Regions from separate parts of the Streptomyces sp. NBC_00353 genome, predicted to be linked through region 3. Evidence: predicted binding sites of a transcription regulator. Region 3 holds the regulator's gene; each other region holds the start of a gene.
What was found. Region 3 encodes HrcA, which represses chaperone genes, less so after heat shock. Its sites were predicted from a motif close to TTNGCACTCNGNNNNNCNGAGTGCNAA; they were not measured.
Positions count from the first base shown of each region.

Region 1: groES (co-chaperone GroES) is a predicted target of HrcA. The motif match lies at 7,027-7,053, and genes of this name have one in related genera.
Region 2: groL (chaperonin GroEL) is a predicted target of HrcA. The motif match lies at 2,117-2,143, and genes of this name have one in related genera.

Region 1 is NZ_CP107985.1:4,597,643-4,608,139, forward strand. It holds gene OHA88_RS20615 (response regulator transcription factor) at 1-277, opposite strand, end outside; gene OHA88_RS20620 (WhiB family transcriptional regulator) at 691-1,029, shown strand; gene OHA88_RS20625 (LysR family transcriptional regulator) at 1,074-1,964, opposite strand; gene OHA88_RS20630 (MOSC domain-containing protein) at 2,055-2,729, shown strand; gene OHA88_RS20635 (SDR family NAD(P)-dependent oxidoreductase) at 2,764-3,537, shown strand; gene OHA88_RS20640 (ester cyclase) at 4,024-4,719, shown strand; gene groL (chaperonin GroEL) at 4,832-6,457, opposite strand; gene groES (co-chaperone GroES) at 6,557-6,865, opposite strand; gene OHA88_RS20655 (hypothetical protein) at 7,533-7,766, opposite strand; gene OHA88_RS20660 (class I SAM-dependent methyltransferase) at 7,797-9,167, shown strand; gene OHA88_RS20665 (hypothetical protein) at 9,164-9,529, opposite strand; gene OHA88_RS20670 (hypothetical protein) at 9,790-9,930, opposite strand; gene OHA88_RS20675 (VOC family protein) at 10,117-10,497, opposite strand, start outside.
Region 2 is NZ_CP107985.1:4,928,836-4,939,332, reverse strand. It holds gene thrC (threonine synthase) at 1-955, shown strand, start outside; gene OHA88_RS22280 (MoaD/ThiS family protein) at 1,014-1,292, shown strand; gene OHA88_RS22275 (cold-shock protein) at 1,747-1,953, shown strand; gene groL (chaperonin GroEL) at 2,305-3,927, shown strand; gene OHA88_RS22265 (HAD family acid phosphatase) at 4,027-4,695, opposite strand; gene OHA88_RS22260 (LAETG motif-containing sortase-dependent surface protein) at 5,156-6,430, shown strand; gene OHA88_RS22255 (hypothetical protein) at 6,597-7,496, opposite strand; gene OHA88_RS22250 (DUF397 domain-containing protein) at 7,712-7,924, opposite strand; gene OHA88_RS22245 (helix-turn-helix domain-containing protein) at 7,905-8,747, opposite strand; gene OHA88_RS22240 (hypothetical protein) at 8,861-9,112, shown strand; gene OHA88_RS22235 (hypothetical protein) at 9,102-9,335, shown strand; gene OHA88_RS22230 (PTS transporter subunit EIIC) at 9,389-10,497, opposite strand, start outside.
Region 3 is NZ_CP107985.1:6,751,147-6,761,643, forward strand. It holds gene OHA88_RS30360 (DUF3097 domain-containing protein) at 1-465, opposite strand, end outside; gene OHA88_RS30365 (MBL fold metallo-hydrolase) at 491-1,213, opposite strand; gene hrcA (heat-inducible transcriptional repressor HrcA) at 1,405-2,421, shown strand; gene dnaJ (molecular chaperone DnaJ) at 2,422-3,558, shown strand; gene OHA88_RS30380 (nitronate monooxygenase) at 3,747-4,826, shown strand; gene OHA88_RS30385 (16S rRNA (uracil(1498)-N(3))-methyltransferase) at 4,823-5,569, shown strand; gene OHA88_RS30390 (hypothetical protein) at 5,646-6,206, shown strand; gene OHA88_RS30395 (S41 family peptidase) at 6,286-9,528, shown strand; gene OHA88_RS30400 (histidine triad nucleotide-binding protein) at 9,657-10,016, shown strand; gene OHA88_RS30405 (ribonuclease Z) at 10,031-10,497, shown strand, end outside.

The DNA of each region.
Region 1 (10,497 bases), 2.2 Mb from region 3:
CTAGCGCGACACCGTCCAGGTCCTCGGCGACGGTCAGCATGATGATCCGCGCCCCGGGGTCGGCGGAGAGCAGCCGCCGGACCGTCTCCACACCTCCCAGACCGGGCATGCGTACGTCCATCAGAATGAGATCCGAACGGTCGGCACCCCAGCGGCGGAGAACTTCCTCACCGTTGGCCGCCGTCGTCACACGCTCGACGCCGGGCACGGTCGCGACCGCGCGACGGAGCGCCTCTCGGGCAAGCGGGGAGTCGTCGCAGACGAGGACGGATGTCATGACCGTCCTCCGCAGCTGATGCGCGTCACCTTGAGCCTCCAGGCTGAATACAAGTCGTCACCTGTGCGGTTGACACTCTCGGACATCTGCCCGATCGCTTTTTCCGTCAACCGCCTCCGCCCTCTCAACGATGGTCACTCGAAAGAGTTACGGGTCCGACGACCAGGTTCGGCACTCTACGTGAGGAGTCGCACACGGAGGAGAACGGCGCGGATTGTCCAGTCGTCAATCGAAGCTTCACCTGAAGGTATGCCCCATTTAGCGGGTTTTCTTCCCTTTTGCTGGTGTCTGTGGATAGATTCGCAATCAGTCATATTTACATCTACTTACACCGTAGATGTACGGTCATGAGCACGGTCACCGACGAACGACTACCGCGTAGCCGACTCAGCATGGTTTCGAGGGGACAAGCAATGGCAGATTTCTCCCGCCTTCCCGGACCCAACGCCGATCTGTGGGACTGGCAGCTGCTGGCGGCCTGCCGTGGGGTCGACAGCTCACTGTTCTTCCACCCGGAGGGTGAGCGCGGAGCGGCCCGGAGCGCCCGCGAGAACTCGGCGAAAGAGGTATGTATGCGATGCCCGGTACGCGCCGAGTGCGCAGCGCACGCCCTGGCCGTGCGTGAGCCCTACGGAGTGTGGGGCGGACTGACCGAGGACGAGCGCGAAGAGCTCATGGGACGGGCCCGCAACCGACTGATCGCGACAGCAGGGGCTCCATCGGGGTTGTCCGCCCCTTCAGGGCACGGCTGACCCTCGAACCGCGCAGAACAACCGAAGAAACGTTCCTGCACTCCCTAGCGGGCGGCCGCCAGGGAAAGCTGGTCCAGCGTGGCCGCCACGGCCGGGACCTGCGCCAGGTCCGGGAGCGTCAGCGCGACGATCTCACGCTCGACCGCCGGCTCCACCGTCACGGTGCGGGCCCCTTTGGGACGTACCGACTCGATCGCCAGCTCCGGCAGCACGGCCACCCCCAGACCGGCGCCGACCAGGCCGATCACCGCCGGGTAGTCGTCGGTGGCGAAGTCGATCCGGGGGGTGAAACCGGACTCCTCGCAGACCTCCACCAGTTGCCGGCGGCAGCGGGGGCAGCCCGCGATCCAGGACTCGTCGGCCAGTTCACCGATCCCCACCGCATCCGCGTCGGCCAGCCGGTGCCCGTCGGGGACGAGGCCGATCAGCCGGTCGGTGAGCAGCGGACGTACGACCAGGTCGTCCCATTCGGCGCCCGAGGTGCCGTAGCGGAACGCCAGCGCGATGTCGCAGTCCCCCTCCCGGAGCATCTCCACCGAGCGCGGCGGCTCGGCCTCGACCAGGGAGACCCTCGTACCGGGGTGGGCCGCACGCAGGGCGGCGAGGGCGCCGGGAACCAGGGTGGAGCTGCCGCTGGGGAACGAGACGAGCCGGACCCGGCCGGCCCGCAGCCCGGCGATCGCGGCGACCTCCTCCTCGGCGGCGGTCAGCCCGGCGAGGATGCCGGAGGCATGACGCACAAGCGCCTCACCCGCCTGCGTGAGCCGCATCTCGCGACCTGTGCGGATGAGCAGCGGGGTGCCCGCGGAGGACTCCAGGGCCTTCATCTGCTGGCTGACCGCGGGCTGGGTGCAGCCCAGTTCACGCGCGGCGGCGGAGAACGAACCGGTGGCGGCCACGGCGCGCAGGACACGGAGATGACGGGCTTCGATCACCTTTCAACCATAAGGCCCTCTTGGGGCGGGCACCAGTAACCGACCTGTGACTTTGAGACCGGGTGGTTACCGTTGGCCCCTATGAAGCCGATGAAGTTGCTGACTGTGAATGTGGGACGGCCCAAGGCGGTCGACTACACCGACGCTCCCGATGGCGTCACCGGGATCGACAAGCGGCCGGCCGACGGCCCGGTACGGGTCACCGATCCCGGCCCCAGGGGCACCGGTGGCAGCGGGGTGGCCGGGGACGCGGTCTGTGACCGGCGCCATCACGGCGGCACCGACCAGGCCGTGTACGCCTTCGCCCGCGAGGACCTCGACGCCTGGGAGAGCGCGCTCGGCCGCACCCTGGCGAACGGCGCGTTCGGCGAGAACCTGACGATCTCCGGACTGGACGTGAGCGGCGCGAAGATCGGCGAGCGCTGGCGGATCGGCCCCGAGCTGGTGCTGGAGGTGACCTCCGGCCGGATTCCGTGCCGAACGTTCGCCGGTCACCTCGACGAGAGCCGCTGGGTCAAGCGGTTCACGGAGGCAGCCGCTCCGGGCGCCTACCTGCGAGTGGTCGAGCCGGGCGAGATCCGTGCCGGGGACCCGGTCGAGATCGTGCACCGGCCGGACCATGACGTCACCGTGCAGCTGGAGTTCCTGGCCGCGACGACGCGCCGGGAGCTGCTGCCGGAGCTGCTCCCGGCCCGGGACGCACTCCATCCCCGGACGCTGCGCTCCGCCCTGAAGTACGTGGAGTCGAGGACCGCAGGCGAGTGACCCCCGCGGCGGGCGTGGCACTAACGTGCCGCGTATGACGACTGCACTGATTACGGGCGCGACCGCGGGGATCGGGGCCGCCTTCGCACGGCGGCTCGCGGCCGAAGGGCACAACCTGGTGCTGGTGGCGCGCAACACCGAGCGGCTCCGGGAGCAGGCAACCGAACTGCACGACCTGCATGGCATCGAGGCCGAGGTGCTGACCGCCGATCTGTCCGAGGACGACGGGATCGCCTCGGTCGAGGCGCGATTGACGGACCGTCGGCAATCCGTCGATCTACTGATCAACAACGCCGGATTCGGCAACAAGGGCCGCTATCTGGAAGTGTCGATGGCCGATGAGCTGAAGATGCTGAAGGTGCACTGCGAGGCGGTGCTGCGGCTGACCTCGGCGGCCGCGGCCGGAATGAAGGAGCGCGGGCGGGGCGGGGTCGTCAATGTGGCCTCGGTCGCGGCGTTCGTACCGCGCGGGACGTACGGCGCGTCCAAGGCCTGGGTCGTGCAGTTCACCCAGGGCGCGGCGAAGGATCTGGCCGGGTCGGGGGTGCGGCTGATGGCGCTCTGCCCCGGCTTCGTACGGACCGAGTTCCATGAGCGGGCCGGGATGGGGACCGGCAACATCCCGGGCTGGATGTGGCTCGACGCGGACAAGCTGGTGGCGACGGCGCTGGCGGATCTGGCGCGCGGCAAGTCCCTCTCGATCCCGGACGCGCGGTACAAGACGCTGATGGGGCTGGTGAAGGTGGCGCCGCGCGGCCTGCTCGGAGGGGTCACCTCCAAGACCGGCCGCAAGTACGGGCCGCAGTGAGCGGGTTCTTGTCGGATGCCGCGGCCCGCGCGGGCGCGGATGTCAGCGGCGGGCTTCGGCTTGTTGCCGAACCGGTCCTCGCCGCCGTTGTTCTCGATGACGGGGCCGGCGGCGAGGGCGGGCGAGTCCGGGCCGCGCCGGAGGTCGCGGCGCGGCTCCGGGTCCTCAGTGATACGCCGGGGCGCGCAGCACCACGCCGGATGTGACGAATCTTCACCTTCCGTCCGGGATGCCGCCGTTGCACGGCCTGCCGAATGCGCTGTCGTCTCCGCATGTCGCACCGTCGCCCAGTGCCGGGTGGCACCGGACGACGGGCCGGGCGCCGGACGGGATGGCGCGGTTCGCGGCCGGTCCGCCCTTCGCGAAACCGGTGCCCGCCGAGAGGCCTGAATCACTCGGTCCGACCGCTCCACCCGAACCGTCATGAACCCCGTATCTCAATAAAATGGAACCATCCCATCCAGGCTCGTGAGACCGGGAGACACCATGAGATTCGTACAAGTAATCGACTGCAAGACGGAGCGGTTCGATGACATGGACCGCCTCATGGACGAGTGGGTCGAACAGACCAAGGGTTCCCGGACCGCCACTCACAGCCTGATCGGCAAGGACCGCTCCAACGGCGCCCACTACGTGGAGATCGTCGAATTTCCCTCGTACGAGGACGCGGTGGCGAACTCCAAGCTTCCGGAGACCGACCGGATCTTCCAGGAAATCGTGGCGCTCTGCGACGAGACGCCCACCTTCATCGATCTCGACGTGGTCCGCGACGAACAGTTGAACCAGACACTGTCCCGCAGGTTCTTCCACGAGATCGCCGTCGGCGGCAATCTGGACGCCATCGACGAGGTGTTCGCGCCCGACTACGCCGACCACGACATCGCGAAGGAAGAGGAGACCGTGATCGGGTCCGGCAGCCTCCGGGACGATCTCATCGGATGGCGGGCCGCCTTCGACTTCTCCTTCGACCTGGACCGGCAGATCTGCGAGGGCAACGACGTCGTGACGCTGTGGACCTGGACCGGCACCCACAAGGGCGACTTCATGGGCATCCCGCCGACGGGCAGGCAGTGCATCATGACCGGCACCACGATCTTCCGGTTCAAGAACGGCAGGATCCAGGAGGGCTGGTGGCACGAGGACGTCATGGGCCTGATGCGCCAGCTCGGCGCGGTCGACTGAACCCCGCCCGACCGAGCACCGAGGAACGAAGAAGACCGAAGGCCCCCTGTTCCCGCCGCTGAGCGGCGGGAACAAGGGGCCTTCTACGGCTGTGCGCCGGTGCGGCTACGCGTCAGTGCGAGTGACCGTGACCGCCGTGACCGGCGTCGGCCTCTTCCTCGGCCGGCTTCTCGACGACCAGGGTCTCGGTCGTGAGCAGCAGCGACGCGATGGACGCGGCGTTCTCCAGCGCGGAGCGGGTGACCTTGACCGGGTCGATGACGCCGGCCTTCACCAGGTCGCCGTACTCACCGGTCGCGGCGTTGAAGCCCTGGCCCTTGTCGAGGTCGGCGACCTTCGAGGTGATGACGTAACCCTCGAGGCCCGCGTTCTCGGCGATCCAGCGCAGCGGCTCGACGGCGGCGCGGCGCACGACCGCGACACCGGTGGCCTCGTCGCCGGTCTTGCCGAGGTTGCCCTCGAGGACCTTGACGGCGTGGACCAGAGCGGAGCCACCACCGGAGACGATGCCCTCCTCGACCGCGGCGCGGGTCGCGGAGATGGCGTCCTCCAGACGGTGCTTCTTCTCCTTGAGCTCCACCTCGGTGGCGGCACCGACGCGGATCACGCACACGCCGCCGGCCAGCTTCGCAAGGCGCTCCTGGAGCTTCTCGCGGTCCCAGTCGGAGTCCGTGGAGTCGATCTCGGCCTTGATCTGGTTGACCCGGCCCTTGACGTCGCCGGGCTCGCCGCCGCCGTCCACGATGGTCGTGTCGTCCTTGGAGACGGTCACGCGGCGCGCCGTGCCCAGCACGTCCAGACCGGCCTGGTCGAGCTTGAGGCCGACCTCCTCGGCGATGACGGTCGCACCGGTGAGGGTGGCGATGTCGCCGAGCATGGCCTTGCGGCGGTCACCGAAGCCCGGGGCCTTCACCGCGACGGCGTTGAAGGTGCCACGGATCTTGTTGACGACCAGGGTCGACAGGGCCTCGCCCTCGACGTCCTCGGCGATGATCAGCAGCGGCTTGGAGCCACCGGCCTGGATGACCTTCTCCAGCAGCGGGAGCAGCTCCTGGATCGAGCCGATCTTGCCCTGGTGGATCAGGATGTACGGGTCGTCGAGGACGGCCTCCATACGCTCCTGGTCGGTCACCATGTACGGGGACAGGTAACCCTTGTCGAAGGCCATGCCCTCGGTGAACTCGAGGTCCAGACCGAAGGTGTTGGACTCCTCGACGGTGATGACACCGTCCTTGCCGACCTTGTCCATCGCGTCCGCGATGAGCTCGCCGACCTGCGAGTCCTGCGCGGAGAGCGCGGCCACGGCGGCGATGTCGGACTTGTCGTCGATCGGGCGGGCGGTCGCGAGGAGCTCCTCGGACACGGCCTTGACCGCGGCGTCGATGCCCTTCTTCAGGGCGGCCGGGGACGCACCCGCGGCAACGTTGCGCAGGCCCTCGCGGACGAGCGCCTGGGCGAGCACGGTGGCGGTGGTGGTGCCGTCACCCGCTACGTCGTTGGTCTTGGTCGCCACCTCCTTCACCAGCTGGGCACCGAGGTTCTCGTACGGGTCGTCGAGCTCGACCTCGCGCGCGATGGTGACACCGTCGTTGGTGATGGTGGGAGCGCCGAACTTCTTGTCGATGACGACGTTGCGGCCCTTGGGGCCGATCGTCACCTTCACCGTGTCGGCAAGCTTGTTGACGCCACGCTCAAGGGCGCGACGGGCGTCCTCGTCGAACTTCAGAATCTTCGCCATGGGAGCTGAGCTGTCCTCTCAAACGAACTGCGCCCCCGACCGCCGGCTAGGTATTTCGCAGGGGGCCAGGGGCGCAGAACAGAAGCAAACGTGAGTGAATTACTTCTCGACGATCGCGAGCACGTCGCGAGCCGAGAGGACGAGGTACTCCTCGCCGTTGTACTTCACCTCGGTGCCGCCGTACTTGCTGTAGAGCACGATGTCACCGGTGTTGACGTCGAGCGGAAGACGCTCGCCGTTCTCGAAGCGACCCGGGCCCACGGCCAGGACGACGCCCTCCTGGGGCTTCTCCTTGGCGGTGTCCGGGATGACCAGGCCAGAGGCCGTGGTCTGCTCGGCGTCGAGCGGCTGGACCACAATGCGGTCCTCAAGCGGCTTGATGGCAACCTTGGAGCTGGTGGTCGTCACGATCCGGCCTCCCCCTTCGGAGATCTCGGGGTTAACTGCGGGGTTAACTGTCTGGGGTGGCGACCAGGTGGATCCGTCGTCGCGGGTGCCGGACCTGCCAGTCGCGCAGTACTGCTGGCACTCTCCAGTGGGGAGTGCCAGAGCCGAGACTATGACCGCGATTAGCACTCGGTCAAGCGGAGTGCCAATTCGGTGCGGTCGTGGCGTGGCAGCCACGGGCAGGGTCCCCTGGCGCGCAACCCAGGAGCATGCGCCCCGGGCGAGGCTCGCGGGACGAAGTTCACGGGCCCGCGACGTCCACGGGCACACGGCTACCGCCGGTCGCACCCGGCCCCGGGGTCCACGGCGCCGTACGATTCCGGCCGGTCCGGCTGCCGCTGCCTCTGCGGTGGCGACATCCGGGGGGCCGCGGACTCCCGCGGCCGGTCCCGCCGCCCGCAGGCGGTGACGACCCGCGACCCGGGCGCCCCGTGATCACCCCGCACGTCCACCTTCGGCCCCGACTCCGACGTCCGCCCCGCCGCCGGCGCCCGGTGCGGGCCGTGCACCTTCTGCGCAGCCTTCCGGCCCAGTCGTTCGATCGGGTCGACCGACTGCGCACATCCGGCGGTGGCAGTCAGAAGAACGCCTGCCGCCAGTAGTCCGGCGAGCAGCCGGCGCGCCCGGCTCATACGCAGTCCTCCGGCCGTGCCACGGCGTAGCCCTTGTCCGTGTCGGTCTTCATGACCGCCGTGATCGTCTTCATGACCGCGCGGATCATGACGGCCAGACCGCCGCTGCCGTCCAAGTCCGGGGCGCCCCCGGAAGTGCGCGAGGGGCGCGGCCGGAACCGCATATCCCGGCCGCCCCGTCGCAGGTCACCCTGCCTGCGACAGATCGAGCCCGACCTCCGCCCCGTCATGGCAAATTCTTCCTTTTGTCGTAAAACCGCATGAGCTCGGATAGTGGCAGCAGTCGAACGATCACTCGGCCCGACACCGCCGCCGACCCCCGAGCGGTCCCCCGGCTGGCTCACAATGGGCCGGTGAACGCCTTCGCCCCGACCGGCCCGACAGACCCGCGCGACCCGAGCAGCCCGAGCGACCCGTCCGGTGCCACCGACCCGCTCACCGACCCGCTCGCCGCCTTCACGGCACTGCGCGCCCCCGAGGGCGCGGCGCTCCTGACCGAGCTGCGGTCCTACGACCCCGCCCAGGAGCTCGCCACCGCGACCCGGCTGCGCCGCAGCCACCCGGCCGCACTGGTCTCGGCGGCGCTGGGGCAGGCGCGGCTGCGGCAGCGGGCGGTGGCGAAGTTCGGTGCCGAGGACGCGTACCGGATGTTCTTCACGCCGAACGGTGTCGAGCAGGCGACCCGGACCTCGGTAGCCACGTACCGGGCCGGCCGGTTCGCCGCAGCCGGCGTCCGCAGCGTCGCCGATCTCTGCTGCGGGATCGGTGGTGACGCCATCGCGCTCGCCCGCGCGGGCATCTCCGTCCTCGCCGTGGACCGCGACCCGCTGACCGCCGAGGTGGCACGCGCCAACGCCGCCGCGCTCGGGCTGGACGCCCTGATCGAGGTGCGGTGCGCCGATGTCACCGAGATCGACACCGCCGCGTACGACGCCGTGTTCGTCGACCCGGCCCGGCGCGGCGGACGCGGCAGGATCTTCGACCCGGAGGCGTACTCCCCGCCGCTCTCCTGGGCGACCGGTGCCGCGCTGAAGGCCCCCCGCGCCGCGCTGAAGATCGCCCCCGGCATCCCGCACGAGGCGGTCCCCGAGCAGGCTGAGGCCGAGTGGATCTCGGACGGCGGCGATGTGAAGGAGGCGGTGCTCTGGTTCGGCGAGGGGTTCGCGGCCGGCTCGTACCGCGCCACGCTGCTCCCGGCCGGCGCGACCCTGTCGGCTCCCGCCGCGCTGCCCGCCCCGCCCGTCGGCCCGGTCGGCCGCTATCTGTACGAGCCGGACGGTGCCGTCATCCGTGCGCATCTGGTCGCCGACATCGTGGAGCGGTCGGGCGGCCGGCTGATCGACGAGACGATCGCGTACGTCACGAGCGACGAACCGTACGACTCCCCGTACACCTCCGCGTACGAGATCACCGACCGGCTGCCGTTCAACATGAAGAAGCTGAAGGCGCTGCTGCGGGAGCGGAAGGTCGGCGTCCTGACCGTCAAGAAGCGGGGCTCGGCCGTCGAACCGGAGGAGCTGCGCCGCAAGATGAAGCTCCAGGGCCCGAACGCCGCGACCGTGTTCCTGACCCGGGTCGCCGGGGCGCCGACCATGCTGATCGGCCACCCCGTGCGGCCGGAGATGCCTTAGGCCAGGTCGGTCAGGTCTTCTGCGTACACCTGGGAGAGCGGCTGCGGGCCCACGTACTGCTGGCAGTTGCACTGCCCGGCTTCGAAGCGGACCGGCTTCTTGCTCTCGTCCCAGGCCGCCGGCACCTCGACCCGCTCATGGCACTTGCCCCGCTTGTCATGCTTCGCAAGGTGGTGCGTGCAGCCGCAGACCGGCTCCGGCGGCCGGTTCGCCGCCTCGACGGCCAGGCGTTCCTGCTTGCTCGCCTCCAGCAGTTCCAGCTTGCGGGTGTGCCGGTTGCGCAGCGCCGTACGGACGTTGTCGACCGCCCATCCGAAGCCGCCGGTCCAGAAGACGATCAGCACCCACCAGTACCACTCCATGTGACACCCTCCCCCTGCGCGGATCCTGCTACGCGGCCAGGATAGGGGCGGGGGCAGCGGTGAGCGCCGCCGCTGACGGAGAACAGCGGCGCGGACCCGCGCGCCCCGACGAGCACCCGCAGCAGCCGACGGCGGTGCACGAACGCCTTGGTGACGCCGGCCAGGCCGGACAGCCGGCCGATCGTCCGGAGGCCCATGAACGACAGGTGGGACGGGCGGGGTCGGTCGACAGCGGGGAGCCCCGCCCGTCCCGGTCCGGTTCAGTCGTACTGCTCACTGTCCAGGTAGTCGTCGTACGCATCGGGCTCGCCGGCCGAGCCGAGGTACTCGGAGTCGTGGACGGCATCCGCCACGTCGGGATCGTGCTCCGGCTCGCCGCTGTAGTCGTACTGATCGGACATGGCGCCTCCTCTCTCGACGGGCACCCGATGCGCCCGGTCACACAGTCAACGAGGCCGCCGAACCGGCCGGTGCGCCCGCGCGACCGGAGTGACTCCATGCGGATGACGGGCGCCACCTCAGTGGCGTACAGCCCGGTTGACCGTGTGCGGCGGCAGCCCCGCCCGGAGCGGCCGCGGCCCGGACCGTCAGGCGTTGAGCAACGCCTCGATGTCGAGCTTCTTCATGCCGAGCATGGCCTTCATGGCCCGGTCCGCCTTGGCCGGGTCCGGGTCGGAGAGCGCCTCGGACAGCCCGCGCGGGACGATCTGCCAGGACAGCCCGTACTTGTCCTTGAGCCAGCCGCACTGACTCTCCTCGCCGCCGTCGGTGAGCTTGGCCCACAGCTCGTCGACCTCCGCCTGCGACTCGCAGTCGACGGAGAGCGAGATCGCTTCGGTGAAGGGGAACTGCGGGCCGCCGTTGAGTGCGATGTACTCCTGGCCGGCCAGCCGGAATTCGACGGTCATGACCGCGCCCGGCTCGCCCGGCGACGCCTCGGTGTAGTGCGTGACGCCCAGCACCTTCGA
Region 2 (10,497 bases), 1.8 Mb from region 3:
GTACGTCAAGGACGACTCCGGCAACCCGACGCACTCCTTCAAGGACCGCGTCGTCGCGATCGCCGTCGAGGCCGCCCGCGCCTTCGGTTTCACCACTCTCTCCTGCTCCTCCACCGGCAACCTCGCCGGCGCCGTGGGCGCGGCCGCCGCCCGGGCCGGCCTGCGGTCCTGCGTGTTCATTCCGCACGACCTGGAGCAGGGCAAGGTCGTCATGGCCGCGGTGTACGGCGGTGAACTGGTCGGCATCGAGGGCAACTACGACGACGTCAACCGCTTCTGCTCGGAGCTCATCGGTGACCCGCTCGGCGAGGGCTGGGGCTTCGTCAACGTCAACCTGCGCCCGTACTACGGCGAGGGCTCCAAGACGCTCGCGTACGAGATCTGCGAACAGCTCGGCTGGCGGCTGCCCGACCAGCTCGTCATCCCGATCGCGTCCGGCTCGCAGCTCACGAAGATCGACAAGGGTCTGCAGGAGCTGATCAAGCTCGGTCTCGTCGAGGACAAGCCGTACAAGATCTTCGGCGCCCAGGCCGAGGGCTGCTCCCCGGTCTCCACCGCCTTCAAGGCCGGTCACGACGTCGTGCGCCCCCAGAAGCCGAACACGATCGCCAAGTCGCTGGCGATCGGCAACCCGGCCGACGGCCCGTACGTCCTGGACATCGCCCGCCGGACCGGCGGCGCCGTCGAGGACGTCGACGACGAGCAGGTCGTCGACGCGATCAAGCTGCTGGCGCGCACCGAGGGCATCTTCGCGGAGACGGCGGGCGGGGTGACGGTCGGCGTGACGAAGAAGCTGATCGAGGCCGGCCTGCTGGACCCGACGCTCACCACCGTCGTCCTCAACACCGGTGACGGTCTGAAGACGCTGGACGCGGTGGCCCCGACCACCGGTCCGACGGCGACCATCCGGCCCAGCCTCGACGCGTTCCGCGACGCCGGCCTGGCCCGCAGCTGATCCGACCACCGGGACGTCCACCCGTGACGTCCACCCGAGACGCAAGGAAGGCACCCACATGAGCGTCAAGGTCCGTATCCCCACCATCCTGCGCACCTACACGGGCGGTCAGGCCGAGGTCCCGGCCGAGGGCGCGACCCTCTCCCAGGTGATCGAGTCGCTGGAGCAGAACCACCCGGGCATCGCCGCGCGTGTCCTGGACGACCAGGGCAAGCTGCGCCGGTTCGTGAACGTGTACGTCAACGACGACGACGTGCGCTTCGAGGGCGGCCTGGAGGCGGCCACCCCGGACGGCGCCGGCATCTCGATCATCCCGGCCGTCGCGGGCGGCTGCTGACCTTCCGTCGCCCCGGCGCGGACTCTCCGTGGGCCCCGCGGCCGACTTCACAGCGTCACCGGAATTGCCCCCTCTGCGAGGTAAGCGGAGGGGGCAATTCTGCATGGTTAAGCGCGGTACAGTTGGGAAGTCCCCTCCGCTGCCCGTGCCGACCGCATATGAGAATGCGTCCGCCCGCGACAAGATGCAGCCAAAGTGTTCGAACTCCTTGCGCCATAAGTGGCCTTTGCCCGGCCCGAGTTGCCCTGGAATCGCATAAATTCCGCATATTCGGGCGTTCGGTGCTGCCCAGAATTCTCGTCCGATTGACCTGTTGCAGAGGGCAGTTGGGCAGATACATTCGGCCGCGGTCGACGCGTTCCGGCGCACGCACCCTCTCCTGTCGGAGGGTGAGTTCTGACCCGGGCCCGCGAAGTGCGGTCCTGTGCAAGGGCCAGTAATAGGGGAGTTAGGCATGGCTCAGGGCACCGTCAAGTGGTTCAACGCGGAGAAGGGGTACGGCTTCATCGCGGTCGACGGTGGTGCGGATGTTTTCGTCCACTACAGCGCGATCCAGATGGACGGGTACCGCACCCTCGAAGAGGGTCAGCGAGTTGAATTCGAGATCTCGCAGGGCCAGAAGGGGCCGCAGGCGGACATGGTCAAGCTCGCCGTCGGCTGAGCTCGGCGCGGTCGGCCAACGACACCACTCACGCATGAAGGGTCCGTACCCCCAGGGGGACGGGCCCTTCACGCGTGATGCCGACCGTCGCCCCGCGTGGCATGCCCGCGGCATCCCGCGCGCCGTCGCCCGGTCCGCACGTTGTCCACAACCGCCGGGGGCGCTTGCACTCGTGGGGGTCGAGTGCTAATCATTGCGTTAGCACTCTCCAGGTGAGAGTGACAGAACTTGGACCGGGCCGGTGAGGCCCGCAGGCTTGGTGGGGCAAGGAACCACCGGGCAGGCAGGCCGTCCGTCGCGGGCGCCACTCGGTCCGGAGAAATCCACCCCTGTCCGGGAGGACCACTTCACATGGCCAAGATCATCGCGTTCGACGAGGAGGCACGGCGCGGTCTCGAGCGCGGGATGAACCAGCTCGCCGACGCCGTCAAGGTCACCCTTGGCCCCAAGGGCCGCAACGTCGTCCTCGAGAAGAAGTGGGGCGCGCCCACGATCACCAACGATGGTGTTTCCATCGCCAAGGAGATCGAGCTCGAGGACCCGTACGAGAAGATCGGCGCAGAGCTGGTCAAGGAAGTCGCCAAGAAGACGGACGACGTCGCCGGCGACGGTACGACCACCGCCACCGTTCTCGCCCAGGCGCTCGTCCGTGAGGGCCTTCGCAACGTAGCCGCGGGTGCAAACCCGATGGCCCTCAAGCGGGGCATCGAGAAGGCCGTCGAGGCCGTCTCCGCCGCTCTGCTGGAGCAGGCCAAGGACGTGGAGACCAAGGAGCAGATCGCTTCGACGGCCTCCATCTCCGCCGCCGACACCCAGATCGGCGAGCTCATCGCCGAGGCGATGGACAAGGTCGGCAAGGAAGGCGTCATCACCGTCGAGGAGTCCCAGACCTTCGGTCTGGAGCTGGAGCTCACCGAGGGTATGCGCTTCGACAAGGGCTACATCTCGGCGTACTTCGCCACCGACATGGAGCGCATGGAGTCGTCCCTGGACGACCCGTACATCCTGATCGTCAACTCCAAGGTCAGCAACGTGAAGGACCTCCTTCCGCTGCTGGAGAAGGTCATGCAGTCCGGCAAGGCACTGCTGATCATCGCCGAGGACGTCGAGGGCGAGGCCCTGTCGACCCTGGTCGTCAACAAGATCCGTGGCACCTTCAAGTCCGTTGCCGTCAAGGCCCCGGGCTTCGGTGACCGCCGCAAGGCCATGCTCGGCGACATCGCCATCCTCACCGGTGGCACGGTCATCTCCGAGGAGGTCGGTCTCAAGCTCGAGAACGCCGGCCTGGACCTGCTGGGCCGCGCCCGCAAGGTCGTCATCACCAAGGACGAGACCACGATCGTCGACGGTGCCGGTGACAGCGACCAGGTTCAGGGTCGTGTCAACCAGATCCGTGCCGAGATCGAGAACTCCGACTCGGACTACGACCGCGAGAAGCTCCAGGAGCGCCTGGCGAAGCTGGCCGGCGGCGTGGCCGTCATCAAGGCCGGTGCCGCCACCGAGGTCGAGCTCAAGGAGCGCAAGCACCGCATCGAGGACGCCGTTCGCAACGCGAAGGCGGCCGTCGAGGAGGGCATCGTCGCCGGTGGTGGCGTGGCGCTGCTGCAGGCCTCCGCCGTCTTCGAGAAGCTGGAGCTCTCGGGTGACGAGGCGACCGGCGCCAACGCCGTCAAGCTGGCGCTGGAGGCCCCGCTCAAGCAGATCGCCGTCAACGGTGGTCTCGAGGGTGGCGTCGTCGTCGAGAAGGTGCGCAACCTGCCGATCGGTCACGGTCTGAACGCCGCGACCGGCGAGTACGTCGACATGATCGCCGAGGGCATTCTCGACCCGGCGAAGGTCACGCGCTCCGCTCTGCAGAACGCCGCGTCGATCGCCGCGCTGTTCCTGACCACCGAGGCCGTCATCGCCGACAAGCCGGAGAAGGCCTCTGCGGCCGCTCCGGGCGGCATGCCGGGCGGTGACATGGACTTCTGATCCTGACGGATCAGTAGTTTGGTCGCACATCGGCCCCCGGGACCTGTACTGGTCCCGGGGGCCGATGCCATGTCCGCGGCGGTGACGGCCGGTCAGCGGTCAGGAGAGCTTGCCGTCGTAGTCCGGGAGTTTGAACGTCCGCTCCGCGTGGCCGCCGACCAGGTCGCTGTCGTTGTTGCCGATGTTGGCGATGATCGTGTAGCCCCGGGCCTCGATCTCGGCGCGCTTGGCGGTCTTGTACGTGCTGACTTCGTCGAAGAGGTCGGGCAGGTCGCGGACATAGAGGCCGGTCACCGGGTAGCCGACCGCGGTGAGGTTGTGCTGCGTCAGCGAGGCGATGATGCCCGGGCGGGCGGTGACGAAGAAGATGGCGACGCCTTGGGAGTCGGCGTACCGGACCAGATCGCGGACCTTGGCGATCGCGGGGGTCGGGAACGTCCAGAAGTAGTGGAAGTCCGTCTCCAGCGACGAGTTGTCGATGTCGAGGACGATCGCCGGTTTCTGGCCCGCGGGGGTCTGTGCGATGCGCTGTTGGATGTAGGGGCGGGCCACGTCGATGACCGCGGCGACATCGCGCTGCCAGGTGGCGTAGTCGATGCCCAGGATGGCGGCATTGCCGCCGGGGGCCCAGGACGCGGTGGTGGCCCCGGCGGTGGGCGACGACACGGGGGCGGCCTGGGCGGCCGTGGCGGGCGCGACGAGGGCGAGAACGGCGGCCGCGGCGGCGACGCCCGCCGTACGGGCGGACCGGGTACGGCTTCGGCTCATGAGGGTGCCTCCTGTGTCGAGGTTGACATGCACGCGCCCAACCCTCGATGAGGCCGAGTCTCATGTCTACTGGCCGGTAGGAAACTTTTCATGGACGCACCATGAAATGGACGCACCAACGCCCCAACTCTCCTGCCGGCCCTCCAGGTTGTGAGCTCAGTGGCGGCGGCGGGGTTGCCTGCGCAAAGGTGCAGGCGCTCGCCGGATGGGGCGGGCCGGAGAGGCGTAGAACGACGCGTCCAGGGCCATGTGGCATTCCTCACAGCGAAAGTGCAGGCGGCGAAAGCAACTACACCCTTTCGTCTCTTCTGTCTCTCCCGGTGTTGTGGTGTTGATCGGAACGGGTGAAAAACTCGTGACGGTCGATCGTTGCCTCGGGCATACGATCGCCTCAAGTCGCATTGCGTGTCCCATTCCGCTGCGACCCCTTCTTCTCTTTCTCGGACTCCGAAGGGCTCTTGTGAAGATTCGCCGGATTCTTGCCACAGCTGTTGCCGCCGCAGTGACCACGCCTGTCCTCCTGCTGTCGGTCACCCCCGCGTTCGCCGACGACAAGCCGGCAGCGCAGACGCAGGAGAAGCCGTCCATCGCGGAGCTGGAAAAGGCCGCCGCCGCAGCGCAGGAGGCGTACGACGACGCCGTAGAGGCCCAGAGTGCCGCCTACGCGGCTCTGGAAGCGGTCCTGTCCGACACCGCTCCCCTGGCCGTGGCAGCCAAGGCCGCCGAGGCCGCGGCGGCCGACGCCGCCACCGCGAAGACCGACGCCGACCAGGCGGTCGTCGACGCCAAGGCGGCGGTCGACGCCCTCCCGGAGACAGCCACCGAGGAGGAGAAGACCGCGGCGGCGACGACTCTCACCGAGGCGGAAGCCGCCGCCGCAGCCGCTGCCGATGCCAAGACCGCCGCCGATGCCAAGGTCGTGGAAGCCCTGGACGCGCGTGACGACGAGCGGGTCGCCGCAACCCGGAAGCTGGACCAGGCGCAGAAGGCCACCGAGGCGGCGCTCGCTGACAAGACCGCCGCCGACGAGGCGCTGGCCAAGGCGAAGGAGGAGGCGGGCGAGGGCGGCGAGGACTGCGTCCCCGAGGCCAAGCTCACCACGGTCGTCACGGGTCTGCCGTCCACAGTCGTCGCCGGTACGAAGGTCACCTTCAATCTCCGGGTGACCAACGGCACCGACAAGACGATGGACGAGGTACTTCCGTTCGCCTACGTCCACGCGACCGACAAGAGCGGGCTCAAGGACATCGACGACCTGGTGCACCTGCAGTGGTCGTCCGCCTCGTCCTCGACGTGGAAGACCGTCGACAACGAGCACTACATGGACGCCGTCAGCCCGCTGAAGGCAGGCGCCCACGCCGACGTCAAGATGCGCCTCACCGTCGACGCCTCGGCCCCCGCGGGCAACGGCGTCACCTTCGTCGCCGGTGACTACTTCAACGACAACGGAACCTGCGGCGGGAACCCGGACCTCGAGGGCTACGAGTTCCTGATCGCCGCCGCGGGCAGCAAGCCCGGCAAGGTCGACGACGCCAAGCCGAGCACGACCGAGCCGAACACTTCGGACGTCGAGCCGCAGGGCGGTGCGTCGGCCAGCCCCGTGAACGGCAGCCTCGCCGCCACGGGCTCGTCCTCCGCGACGTCGCAGCTCGCCCTCGCGAGCGGCGCGGCCCTGGCGATCGGCGCGGGCGCGGTGTTTGTCGTACGCCGTCGCAAGGCCGGCTCCCACGCCTGACGCATGAGGCGGGGTGCCGACCAGGCACCCCGGCCCACGCGTTGACCGTCCAGCGGGCCCGACACCGAGCGGTGTCGGGCCCGCTGCGGTGACACGGCCGCCCCGGCGCGCAGCCACCTGCAGACCGTCGCCTGCGGGCCCGGAGTCCGGAGTCGCGGCCTCAGCGTCACGTGATTACGCCCTGCCTGTTGGGGCGGGGGACCATTGCGGCCCGCACCTCGGCCATCCGGTCGCGGACCCCGTCGGCCGGGATCCCGCGGCTGCCCGGCGGTACGGAGGCCTGCTCACCTCGGCATGGCCCGCACTCGCCGCCGGGCAGCGTCTCCGCCCGGCCCGGTGTGCCGCATTTCGCGCACTCGAGGACCCGCAGCGCGGCGGATGGGGTGGGCGGAGCGGCCCGTTCGGGTGGCATTTTGGTGGTCAGGCGGCTGCGGACCAGTGCCGCCGCGTGATGCACCGGGACCGGCAACCCGTCGGTCAGTGCGTGCAGCAGCTGTACCTCGGTGGCGCCCCGGTCGAACCACGCTGTGACATACGGCTCCAGCGCCGTGCAGTCCGTCGACGACAGGCTCAGCGCGGGTGCGGTACGGCCGAGCGCGGCCAGCAGGACGAATGCCCGGGAACGGGTCGGCCGCCGTTCTTCCGGCGGAACGTCGCCCCTGGTGAACGCAGCCCACCAGCCGTCGTCGCGAGGCGTGCGGGAGAAGAACGTACGCGTCACCCAGCGTGCGCTGCCCGAGCCGATGACGTGCTCGCTGCCTCGGCGCAGATGCCCGGCCCGCTGGAGGTTGTTCAGCGCGGTCCGCAGTGCGCACTGCCCGTACGGCAACACCTTGGCCAGCGTCTTCACGGAGATGTCGGCGCCGTCCGGCAGCCGGTCGACATAGGCGGTGACGGCGGCCTCACGCGGCGGAAGGTGCGCGAAGTCGTGTGCGGTACGGGGCCGTTGGCCGGACGCGGACCGCTTGCCGTAGCCCGGGTTGGCCATCGGGTGCGGCGGTGTGCGCGGGCTGTGCGGGGGTACGTGCGGTGCGCACGAGGCAGCACTAAGCTGACTGTCAGCCATGGGATCGCTCTTTTCGATCTTGCTGGTCAGGCCCCTGTTCGGTGTTCCAGCACCGGCAGGGGTCGTTCGTTGTTCGGAACGCTAGAGCGTCCGCACCGTGCGTGGCAAGCCGGTCACGAAAAGTGAACTTGCCTGCTGGGGAGGGTGGGTGGGTTGAAGCCCTCCACCCCTTCCTCGAAAAGAGCGCTCGGAGTACGGGGCTTGAGCCCCGGGCCTCAGTTGCGCTTGAGATCCGCGACGAAGGACGACCACGCCGCCGTACGGAACACGAGCGCCGGGCCGTCGGGGACCTTGGAGTCGCGGACGGGGACGACGCCGGGGTGGCCGTCGGCGACTTCCAGGCAGTCGCCACCGCTTGCTCCGCTGTACGAGGACTTGTGCCAGGTTGCCGTGGCCAGGTCGTAGTAGTCAGAACTGCTGAGCTTCATGGGCGTAATCCTCCGCCACCGACTCGATCAGGGCCAGGGACGCTTCCGGTGACAATGCGCTGGCCGCCACCAGATCGTAGGTCAGTTCGTAGTGCCTGACGGTGGCGGGATCGTCGTGCAACTTCCCTGTGCCCAGGCCCTGAAGGTAGGCGAGCGGGGGCGCGTCATCGAAGGACATCAGCTTGAGCGGGCCTTCCATGGCCATGTGTGCGCCCGCGTTGAACGGCAGTACCTGCACGATGATCCGGTGTTCGCGTGCCAGCTTCAGGATGTGGTTGAGCGCCTCTGCCATCACTGCCGGTCCGCCGACCTTCCGACGTAAGACCGCCTCATCCAGCACCGACCAAAACAAGGGCGTTGTTGGATCGGAAAGCAGCTGCGCGCGATCCAGCCTCACTCTGGTCAGGTCGTCGACCGCGCTCTCCGCTGCCATCGGCAGTCCTCCCCGGAACACCGCCCGTGCGTACGCCTCCGTCTGCAACAGCCCGGGGATCAACTGCGGCGCGTACTCCTTGATGGTCCTCGCGACGGCCTCCGCCTCCGCCGCCTCCGCGAAGTGGTCCGGGTACTTCGACTTCTTCAGGGCGACGCAGTTCCGCACGAAGAACCCGTCCGTCGTCAGGATCTCGTCGAACTTCTGGGCCTGGTCCAACTGCATCCGGCGCGTACCGGACTCCAGTTGGCCGATGAACGAGCCGCTGACGAAGAGCGGGAGCCCGAGTTCTTCCTGTGAGAGGCCGGCACTGTCCCTCCGGTGGCGGAGTTCGGCGCCGAGGAGGGCGCGGGGCGAGGAGGACGGGTCGAGTTTCTTGGGGCCCGGCATGGCAACTCCCTGTGACACACCTGCGGTTGTTGGACCTGCGCCACTTCCAGGCTAGTCGGGCGTCGGACACGCTGGGTAGGCATTGCGATTACCGAGCGTGGAAGGTGTGCAGGATGACCAGTACGGAGCGACGACGGGTTGCCGCCGGAAGAGTGCAGGAGGCGGAGGACGCGGTGGAGACGCTGAGACAGGGGTTGAAGGGCGTAGGGCTCACGCTGCCGTCGTTGCGGATCGATCCGGTGTCGTGCTCGGGGAACGAGCCCGCGCCGCTGGTGGATCTGGGGCGCTGCAACATCGACACGGCGCTGCAGCTGAGCGCCGTTCTGGAGAAGAAGTGTGACGGGGAGGCCGGTCATGACGGGTGAGGGACTCGAACCGTGTACGCCGGAGCCCGGGACGTACGCGGTGGACTCGCGGGACGGGCGAGTAGGGCGCGTGATGGGGTGCGTCGGACCGTACGTGCAGCTGCGGCCGCCAGGTGGAGGGGCCGAGTGGGACTGCCCACCGGAGTCCGTGCAGCCGGCCTCGCCCGGGGATGCGCTGCGGGCCAGGGTCAGGGAGGTCAACCGGGAGGGGCGGCTGCCGTGAGACACACGGAGGGCGGCACCCGTGCGGGTGCCGCCCTCCGTTGCGTCACGGGATCAGGCGCGGGCCGGCTCCGGTGCCGGGTCGGTGACCGGGGCAGCCGGGCCGCCGGTTGCGGCGACCGCCGAAACCGCCGGCTCCTGCGACACGTTGAACTCCGCCAGCAGGTCCTTGCTGAAGCCGAAGAAGTACGTGGCGACGAAGCCCGCCAGGTAGCCGACCAGCAGGCCGCCCGCGTAGATCGCGATCGTCGTGCCCAGGCCGTGGTTGCCGTCGAGGAGCGGGAACAGGGCCCAGCCGGACGGGCCGATCGCCGTGGAGCCGACCGCGCTGCCGAGCTGGTTGAAGAAGCCGACGAACGCCCCGCCGAACGCACCGCCCACGCACGCCGTGATGAACGGGCGGCCGAGGGGGAGCGAGACACCGTAGATCAGGGGCTCGCCCACGCCGAGCAGACCGGCGGGGAGAGCCGACTTGATCGTCCTGCGGATCGACTCGTTGCGGGGGAGACGGAGGTAGACCGCGAGGGCCGCACCGACCTGGCCCGCACCCGCCATGGCGAGGATCGGGAGGAGGACCGTGTAGCCCTGCTGCTCGATCAGCGTGGTGTGGATCGGGATCAGCGCCTGGTGCAGGCCCAGCATGACCAGGGGGAGGAAGAAGCCGCCGAGGACCAGACCCGCGCCCGCACCGCCGTTGGACAGCAGCCAGTTGGCGAAGTCGCCGATCGCGGTGGAGACCTCACCGGCCACGTACATCAGGCCGAAGATCGTCACGAGGCCGGAGATCAGCACCGTCAGCGTCGGGGTGACCAGGACGTCCAGTGCCTCCGGGACCCAGCGGCGGCACCACTTCTCCACGTACACCGCGAGGACCGCCGCGCCGAGCGCGCCCAGCACACCGCCCTGACCGGGGGAGAGCTTCTGGCCGAAGGCCTCGATGTCCGCGACGCCGGGGAAGACGATGATCGCGGCGACCGCACCGCCGAGGATCGGCGTGCCGCCGAACTCCTTCGCCGTGTTGTAGCCGACGAAGACGGCGATCAGCGCCATGAAGCCGGACGCCATTGCGCCGAGCGCCGGCGTCACCGACGTCAGCCAGCCCAGGTTCTTCAGCAGACCGTTGAGACCCGCGATGATGCCGCAGCCGATGAGGGCCGGGATCA
Region 3 (10,497 bases):
GTCGCGGACGACGGCCGGGAGGTCGTCGATGCCCTCCAGGTACTCGACGACCACGCCCTCGATGCGCAGGTCGTCGCCCCAGACCCGTTCGACCAGCTCCGCGTCGTGCCGGCCCTCGACATAGATCCGGCCCGCCCGTGCCACCCGCGCCCGCGCCCCGGGGACCGCGAGCGAGCCGGAGGCCGTGCGGGCGGGGCGTACGGGACCGGGCGCCGACGGGCGTACGAGGGTGATGACCCGGCCCTCCAGCAGGAAGCCGCGCGGTTCCATCGGGAACACCCGGTGCTTGCCGAAACGGTCCTCCAAGGTCACCGTCGGGCCCTGGGCCGTCTTCTCGCAGCGGATCACCGCACCGCAGAAGCCGCTGGAGACCTCCTCCACGACCAGATCGGGCTCGGCGGGGACCTCGGGGGCGGGGGCGGACTTCTTCCACGGTGGGGTCAGGTCCGGGTGGTAGCTGCGCATCGGACGACGATAGGACGGGAACGGGTCACGACACGCCGAATGCAGTGGACAGTTGGTCACGTTGCGCACGTAGGAACGAGGCGTCCACGAGCGCACCGTGCCCCGGCACATACACCGCATCCTCGCCGCCCAGCGCCAGCAGCCGGTCCAGCGCGGCCGGCCAGCGCGACGGGATCGCGTCCGGGCCCGCCTGCGGTTCGCCGGACTCCTCGACCAGGTCGCCGCAGAGCACGACGGCGGGGGAACCGGGCACCAGGGCCGCGAGATCGTGGCCGCTGTGGCCGGGGCCCACGTTCGCCAGCAGCACCTGGCGGCCACCGCCCAGGTCGAGGGTCCACTCGTCGCACACCTGGTGGTGCGGCGCCACCAGCACGTCGGCCGCCTGCGCCGCGTCCTCCTCGGGCACCCCGTGGCGCACCGCGTCGGCGCGCAGCTCGTCCGCTCCGCGGGCCAGGAGATCCGTCACTCCGACCGCCCCGTACACCTCGGCCCCGGAGAAGGCCGCGGCGCCGAGCACATGGTCGAAGTGGGGGTGGCTGAGTGCGATATGCGTCACCCTCCGGCCGGTCAGTGCCTGCACCTGGGCCCGGACCTCCGCGCCTTCGCGCAGCGTCGATCCGGTGTCGAAGAGCAGCACCCCGTCCGCTCCGACCACCAGTGCGACTGTCGCATCCCACCCGGGGAGCCGCCGCCGGCCCACACCGTTGCCGAGTCGCTCCCAGCCGAACTCTTCCCAAGAGGCGTCCATGCGGCGACGCTATCGGCAACGACCTGCGCAGTCTCGGGGTAGCGTGGCCGGTCGCCCTTGCTAGGGCCCTACCCGACCGCCGTACACTGGCGGGGGATTACTGGCACTCGTACGCATCGAGTGCCAGGGCTCTTCGAGGAACGACCGAAACGACCGGGATCCACCGAGTGACACAGCTGGAGGTGTGCGCCATGCTCAGCGAACGCAGACTCGAAGTGCTGCGCGCCATCGTCCAGGACTATGTCGGCACCGAGGAGCCCGTCGGTTCCAAGGCGCTCACCGAGCGGCACAAGCTGGGGGTCTCCCCGGCCACGGTCCGCAACGACATGGCAGTGCTGGAGGACGAGGGCTTCATCGCCCAGCCCCACACCAGCGCGGGACGCATCCCGACGGACAAGGGCTACCGGCTCTTCGTCGACAAGCTCGCGGGGGTCAAGCCCCTGTCGTCGCCGGAGCGCAGGGCCATTCAGAACTTCCTCGACGGCGCGGTCGACCTCGACGACGTCGTGGGCCGCACCGTACGGCTGCTCGCGCAGCTGACGCGGCAGGTTGCCGTCGTGCAGTACCCCTCGCTGACCCGGTCGACGGTGCGGCATGTGGAGCTGCTGTCGCTGGCGCCCGCCCGGCTGATGCTCGTGCTGATCACGGACACCGGCCGGGTCGAGCAGCGCATGATCGACTGCCCCGCGCCGTTCGGTGAGACCTCTCTTGCCGATCTGCGGGCCCGGCTCAACAGTCGGGTCGTAGGACGCCGTTTCTCGGACGTCCCGCAGCTGGTGCAGGATCTGCCGGAATCCTTCGAGAGCGAGGACCGGGGAACCGTGTCCACCGTGCTCTCGATCCTGCTCGAAACCCTCGTCGAGGAGACGGAGGAGCGGCTGATGATCGGCGGCACCTCCAACCTCACCCGCTTCGGGCACGACTTCCCTCTGATGATCCGGCCGGTGCTGGAGGCATTGGAGGAGCAGGTCGTGCTGCTGAAGCTGCTCGGCGAGGCCAAGGACTCGGGCATGACCGTACGTATCGGGCACGAGAACGCCCACGAGGGGCTCAACTCCACGTCCGTCGTCGCGGTCGGCTACGGTTCGGGCGACGAGGCAGTCGCCAAACTCGGCGTGGTCGGACCGACCCGCATGGACTACCCCGGAACGATGGGAGCGGTACGCGCAGTGGCACGTTACGTCGGACAGATCCTGGCGGAGTCGTAAGTGGCCACGGACTACTACGCCGTACTCGGCGTGCGCCGCGACGCATCTCAGGACGAGATCAAGAAGGCCTTCCGGCGGCTCGCACGCGAGCTGCATCCGGATGTCAACCCCGATCCGAAGACCCAGGAGCGGTTCAAGGAGATCAACGCCGCCTACGAGGTGTTGTCGGACCCGCAGAAGAAGCAGGTCTACGACCTCGGCGGCGACCCGCTGTCCGCCTCCGGCGGCGGTGGCGCGGGCGGATTCGGACAGGGTGGCTTCGGCAACTTCTCCGACATCATGGACGCGTTCTTCGGTACGGCGTCGCAGCGCGGACCCCGTTCGCGCACCCGGCGCGGCCAGGACGCGATGATCCGGCTGGAGATCGATCTCGGCGAGGCCGCGTTCGGCACCACCAAGGACATCCAGGTCGACACGGCCGTGGTCTGTACGACCTGCAGTGGCGAGGGCGCGGCCCCCGGCACCTCCGCACAGACCTGTGACATGTGCCGCGGCCGCGGTGAGGTCTCCCAGGTCACCCGGTCGTTCCTCGGCCAGGTCATGACCTCGCGGCCCTGCCCGCAGTGCCAGGGCTTCGGTACGGTCGTGCCGACCCCGTGCCCGGAGTGCGCCGGTGACGGCCGCATCCGTTCGCGGCGCACGCTCACCGTGAAGATCCCCGCCGGTGTCGACAACGGCACCCGCATCCAGCTCGCGGGCGAGGGCGAGGTCGGCCCCGGCGGCGGCCCGGCCGGTGACCTGTATGTCGAGATCCACGAGCTGCCGCACGCGGTGTTCCAGCGCCGCGGCGACGATCTGCACTGCACTGTCACGATCCCCATGACGGCGGGCGCGCTCGGCACCAAGGTGCCGTTGGAGACGCTCGACGGCCTGGAGGAGGTCGACATCCGGCCGGGCACCCAGTCCGGTCAGTCGGTCCCGTTGCACGGCCGCGGCATCACCCACCTGCGTGGTGGCGGGCGCGGCGATCTGATCGTGCATGTCGAGGTGATGACCCCGTCGAAGCTGGACCCGGAGCAGGAGCGACTGCTGCGTGAACTGGCGAAGCTGCGCGGCGAGGAGCGGCCCACCGGTCAGTTCCAGCCGGGGCAGCAGGGGTTGTTCTCCCGGCTCAAGGACGCGTTCAACGGCCGCTGAGGGCCGTCCGTCGCGTCACCGCCCTCTGTAGCGCACCGCCCGCCGGTTCTGGACCGGCGGGCGGTGCGCATATGGCGGTACCCCTTCCGGTCACCCTTCGGCTCCCCTTCCGGATCCCGCTTCGGATATCTTTCGGGCCGCCTCATGGCTGATTCGGCACGGTGCAGGCGACGTGGCACGATGCGGTCATGTCATCCGCGTTGACCGATCTCTGCCGGTATCCGATCGTGCAGGCCCCGATGGCGGGCGGTGTGTCCTGTCCACAGCTGGTCGCGGCCGTCGCCGAAGCGGGCGGGCTCGGCTTCCTCGCTGCCGGGTACAAGACGGCGGACGGCATGTACAACGAGATCAAACAGCTGCGCCGACTGACCGGGCAGCCGTTCGGCGTCAACCTCTTCATGCCGCAGCCGAACCTCGCGGACCCGAGCGCCGTCGAGGTGTACCGGCAGCAACTGGCCGGTGAGGCCGCCTGGTACGAGACTCCGCTCGGCGACCCGGACTCGTCCGGCGACGACGGATACGAGGCCAAGCTCGCCATCCTTGTGGAGGACCCGGTTCCGGCGGTCTCCTTCACGTTCGGCTGCCCCACCCGCGACACCTTCGACGCGCTCGCCGGAGTCGGTACGTACACCGTCGTGACCGTCACCACGCCGGAGGAGGCGCAGACCGCCCAGTGGGCGGGCGCCGACGCGGTCTGTGTCCAGGGCATCGAGGCGGGCGGCCACCGGTCCACCTACCGTGACGACCCGGAGACCGACGGCACCGGCATCGGCATCGGGGTGCTCTCCCTGGTGGCCGAGGTCCGTGAGACCGTTCAGCTGCCGGTCATCGCGGCGGGCGGCATCATGCGTGGCTCCCAGATCGCGGCCGTGATCGCGGCGGGTGCGGAAGCGGCGCAGCTCGGCACGGCTTTCCTGGCCTGCCCCGAGTCCGGTGCCCATCTGCTGCACAAACAGGCGCTGACCAACCCGTTGTTCGCACGGACGGCGCTGACCCGGGCGTTCTCCGGGCGCCCGGCCCGCGGCCTGGTCAACCGCTTCATGCGCGAGCACGGGCCGTACGCCCCCGCCGCCTACCCGCAGGTGCACCATGTCACCAGCGGGCTGCGCAAGGCCGCCGCCAAGGCCGGGGACGCCCAGGGCATGGCCCTGTGGGCGGGCCAGGGCCACCGGATGGCACGCGAGCTGCCGGCCGGCCGGCTGACCGAACTGCTCGCCGAGGAACTGGATGCCGCACGCGCGGCAGTGAGCACAAGGAGCACGCAGTGACCGCACCGGTCTTCGTCGTCGAGCAGGTCCCCAGCGGCCCGCGGTTCGTCCTGGACGGGCCCGAGGGGCGGCACGCCGTATCGGTGAAACGGCTGCACGCCGGTGAGGACGTCGTCCTGACGGACGGGCACGGCCGGTGGGTGGAAGGCGTCGTGGAGGCTGCCGAGGGCAAGGACCGGCTCGTCCTGACGAGCCTCGGCACGGTCCACGAGGAGCCCCGGCCCGCGCCCCGTATCACCGTGGTCCAGGCGCTCCCCAAGGGCGACCGCGGCGAGGTCGCCGTCGAGACCCTCACGGAGACCGGCGTCGACGCGATCGTGCCGTGGCAGGCCTCGCGCTGCATCACCCAATGGAAGGGTGATCGTGGCCTCAAGTCCCTGGCGAAATGGCGGAACACGGCCCGCGAGGCGGGCAAGCAGTCGCGCCGGGTGCTGTTCCCTGAGGTGACGGACGCAATGACGACCAAACAGGTGGCCGCACTTCTGGCCACAGCGGACTTCGCGGCCGTCCTGCACGAGGAGCGGGCGTACGACAGCGAGCCGCTGGCCACCGTCGGACTCCCGGCAGGGGGCGAGATCATGCTGGTCGTGGGGCCCGAGGGCGGTGTCTCGCCGGACGAGCTGGAAGCCTTCGCCGAGGCCGGCGCCCGGACCTGCCGGCTCGGCCGGAGCGTGCTGCGCACCTCCACGGCCGGCACCGCGGCGACGGCCCTGCTGCTGGGGCGCACCGGTCGCTGGGCGTAACCACCCCATACAGCAAGTACGGTGTGGCCGCAAGCGGTCTACCGCGCGGTGGGGGAGTAGTGGGACGCTTCCACGTATGCGGACATTGAGGGCATCAAGTCCATGGGGGCGCGGCCGGACCCGTCGCATTCCGGCCGTACTGTGCCTCGTCGGTACGGCGGTTGCGGGGGCCGTCGCCTGTGAGCCGATCGACGGGCTGAATTCCGCGTCCGTCGCCCTGACCACGGACCGGACCGGCACCGGGGCGCTGGAGCGCAAAGGGGTCGATGTGCGGTGGCTGAACTGCACGGCCGAGGTCGAGGGCGGCGGTGCGACACGGTCCTCGCCCTCACCCTCCGCGTCCGTGCGGCAGGTGGCGCGGGTCGACTGCCGCGGCCGGACCGTGGGCGGCAAGGACATCACGCTCGCCGGCAAGGTCACGAAGGAGGTCAACGGGGTTTGTGTGCGGGGGGACTTGACGGGGAGGGTCAGCGACAGGACCGTCCTGCGGGCCGATGCGCTCGGCAACTGTGACGCCTCACCCTCGACCGGCGGTGCGAAACCGCCGACGGGAGGTGGAGCCGGCGGAAGCGGCGGCGGTGCCCGGCCGACGGTCACCGTGACCGTCACGGTGACCGAATATCCCGGGGGCAAGTGAGCGCGTCCGACACGCAGGTGTGGGCGGACTCCGGCCAACCCCGTTCCCCGGAGCACGACCGCGGCCTAGGGTGATCGATGTGACACAGCCTGCCTATCTCCGGTACCCCCATGTCCAGGGCGAATTGATCGCCTTCACCGCTGAGGACGATGTCTGGCTGGCGCCGCTCGACGGCGGCCGGGCCTGGCGGGTCAGCGCCGACAACCGGCCCGTCAGCCAGCCGCGGATATCGCCCGACGGCACCCACGTCGCCTGGACATCCACCCGGGACGGTGCCCCCGAGGTGCACCTCGCGCCCGTCGACGGCGGCCCCTCGAAGCGGCTGACCTACTGGGGCGACGCCCGGACGTCCGTACGCGGCTGGACCCCCGAAGGCGACGTCCTCGTCATCAGCACCCAGGGGCAGGTGTCGCTGCGCCGCAGCTGGGCCCGCGCCGTCCCGGTCGACGGCGGGCCCGCCCGGACCCTGCCGTACGGACCGGTCGGCTCCCTCGCGTACGGACCCGGCGGACGGGTCCTGCTGCTCTCCGCCACCATGGGGCGCGAGGCCGCCACCTGGAAGCGCTACCGGGGCGGCACGGCAGGCAAGTTGTGGCTCGCGCAAGCACCCGGGGAAGGCCAGGGACCGGACGGCGTCGCGGACTTCGTACGGATCCACGAGGGCCTCGACGGCAACATCGAATGCCCGATGTGGGTCGGCGACCGTCTCGCCTTCCTCTCCGACCACGAAGGCGTCGGCGCGCTCTACTCCTCGCTCCCCGACGGCTCCGACCTGCGCCGGCACACCGAGGCCGACGGCTTCTACGCCCGCCACGCGACGACCGACGGCACCCGCGTCAGCTACGCCTCGGCCGGTGAGCTGTGGCTGCTCGACGACCTCGAAGGCGCCGGACCCCGACGTCTCGACATCCGCCTCGGCGGCCAGCGCGCCGACCTCCAGCCGCACCCCGTGCACGCCGGGAGCCACCTCGACTCGGCGTCCCCGGACCGTACCGGCCGCGGCAGCGCCGTCGGGACGCGCGGCGCCGTCCACTGGGTCACCCACCGGGAGGGCCCGGCCCGCGCACTGGCCGTCGAACCCGGGGTACGGGCCAGACTGCCCCGTACCTTCCAGGCCGACGGCGATCAGCACGTCGTCTGGGTCACCGACGCGGAGGGCGACGACGCCCTCGAGTGCGCACCCGCCACCGGGATCGCCCCTGGCACCGCACCGCGCCGGCTGGCCGCCGGCCGGCTCGGCAGGGTGCTCGACCTGGCGGCGTCCCCCGACGGCAGCCGGTTCGCCGTCGCCTCGCACGACGGCCGGATCCTGATCGTCGAGCGGGAGAGGGGAGAGGTCCACGAGGTCGACCGCAGCGAACACGGCGACGCCTCCGGGCTCGTCTTCTCGCCCGACTCCGCATGGCTCGCCTGGTCCCACCCCGGGCCCGAGCCGCTGAGCCAGCTCAAGCTCGCGCACCTCGCCGACCTGTCGGTCGCCGAGGCCACGCCGCTCCGCTTCCGGGACTACGCCCCGGCGTTCACCATCGACGGCAAGCACCTCGCCTTCCTCTCCGAGCGGGCCTTCGACCCGGTCTACGACGCGCACGTCTTCGACCTGGCCTTCGTCGGCGCCTGCCGCCCGCACCTGCTGACGCTCGCGGCCACCACACCCTCCCCGTTCGGGCCGCAGCGCCACGGCCGCCCGACCGAGAAGGAGAAGAGCTCCGGCGAGGGCGACCAGGACAACCCCACCGCGCTGCCCGTCACCCGGATCGACCTCGAAGGGCTCGCCGACCGGATCGTGCCGCTGCCCGTCGAGGCCGCCCGCTACTCCTCCCTGCGCGCGGCGAAGGACGGACTGCTGTGGCTGCGGCACCCGGTGACGGGCGTGCTCGGAACGGCAGGGGCGACGCCGGACTCCCGGGGGCCGGAGACCGTCCTGGAGCGGTACGACCTGGAGAAGCTGCACAGCGACGAACTCGCCTCCGACGTCAGCCGGTTCGCCGTCAGCGGCGACGGCAAGCGGCTGGTCCTGCACACCCGGGGCAAGCTGCGCGTCGTACCCGCCGACAGTCGTGTCCCGGCGGGCTCCGACGACGACCACGACGGCGGCAGCGACACCGTCGACCTCTCCCGGATCCGCCGGACCGTCGAACCGGCCGCCGAATGGCGCCAGATGTACGACGAGGCCGGCCGCATCATGCGCGACAACTTCTGGCGGCCCGACATGGGCGGCGTCGACTGGGACGGGGTCCTCGACCGCTACCGGCCCGTGCTGGCGCGCGTCGCCACCCATGACGACCTCGTAGACCTGCTCTGGGAGGTGCAGGGGGAGCTCGGGACCTCGCATGCGTATGTGACGCCGCAGGGCGGCCGGCACGACGACACGAGCCGGCAGGGGCTGCTCGGGGCCGACATCTCCCGTACGGACGACGGCCATTGGCGCATCGACCGGATCCTGCCGTCCGAGACGTCCGACCCGGCAGCCCGCTCGCCGCTCGCCGCGCCCGGCGTCGCGGTCCGCGCCGGGGACGCGATCCTTGCCGTCGACGGGCAGGAGATCGACCCCCTGACCGGGCCCGGACCGCTGCTCACCGGCTCGGCGGGCAAGCCGGTCGAGCTGACCGTCGAACCGGCGGACGGCGGCAACCTGCGTCATGTCGTCGTCGTGCCGACCGCGGACGAGGAGGCGCTGCGGTACCACGCGTGGGTGGCGGACCGGCGGGCGTACGTGCACGAGCGGTCCGGCGGGCGCCTCGGCTACCTCCACGTCCCCGACATGGTCGGCTCGGGCTGGGCCCAGCTCCACCGGGACCTGCGGGTCGAAGTGGCCCGTGAAGGGCTGGTGGTGGACGTGCGGGAGAACCGGGGCGGCCACACGTCGCAGCTGGTCGTGGAGAAGCTGGCCCGCCGCATCGTCGGCTGGGACCTGCCGCGCGGCATGCAGCCGTACAGCTACCCCGGGGACGCGCCGCGCGGTCCGGTGGTGGCCGTGGCGAACGAGTTCTCCGGCTCGGACGGCGACATCGTGAACGCGGCGATCAAGGCGCTCAGGATCGGGCCGGTGGTCGGTACGCGGACGTGGGGCGGCGTGGTGGGCATCGACAGCCGGTACCGGCTGGTCGACGGCACGCTGGTCACGCAGCCCAAGTACGCGTTCTGGCTGGAGGGGTACGGCTGGGGCGTGGAGAACCACGGGGTGGATCCCGATGTGGAGGTCGTGATGGCGCCGCAGGACCATGCGTCGGGGCGGGATCCGCAGCTGGATGCGGCGATCCGGATCGCGCTCGAGGGGCTCGCGGAGAGCCCGGCGAAGACGGCACCGGGTCTGCCGGAGTAGGGGCGGGGGCTTGTTCCCCTGCTCGCCCGTTCCCGAAGCCGGGGCGCCGCCCCGGCTTCGGGAACGGGGCAACCGCGCCCGATAGCATGCCCGTGTACGGATCAACCACGCGACCGAGGAGCCCGGCCATGGCGGGAGAACCGCAGCCCGACTGCCTGTTCTGCAAGATCGTCTCGGGAGACGTCCCGGCAACCATCGTCCGCGAGACCGAGACGACCGTCGCCTTCCGCGACATCAACCCCCAGGCCCCCACCCACATCCTCGTCATCCCGCGCGTCCACCACCGCGACGCCGCCACCCTCGCCGCCGCCGAACCGCAGATCGCCGCCGACATACTGCGCGAGGCCGGGCACGTCGCCGCCGACGAGAAGATCACCGACACCGGTTACCGGGTCGTCTTCAACACCGGCGCCGGTGCCGGGCAGACCGTCTTCCACGCGCACGCCCACATCCTGGGCGGCCGCGGAATGCAGTGGCCTCCCGGATAACAGGCCGCCGCACCATGTCCGTACGAGAACTCGTCGTCCTCGGCACCGCCAGCCAGGTCCCCACCCGGCACCGCAACCACAACGGCTATCTGCTGCGCTGGGACGGCGAGGGCATCCTCTTCGACCCGGGCGAGGGCACCCAGCGCCAGATGCTGCGGGCCGGGGTCGCCGCGCACGACATCAACCGGATCTGCATCACGCACTTCCACGGCGACCACTCGCTCGGCCTGGCCGGGGTGATCCAGCGGATCAACCTCGACCAGGTACCGCACCCCGTCACCGCGCACTACCCGGCGAGCGGCCGGCACTTCTTCGAGCGGCTGCGGTACGCGACCGCCTACCGCGAGTCCGTCGAGCTGACCGAGGCCCCGGTCGCCACCGACGGGATCCTCGCCGAGACGGACGCGTACACCCTGCACAGCCACAGGCTCTCGCACCCCGTCGAGTCGTACGGCTACCGCCTCGTCGAGCCCGACCGGCG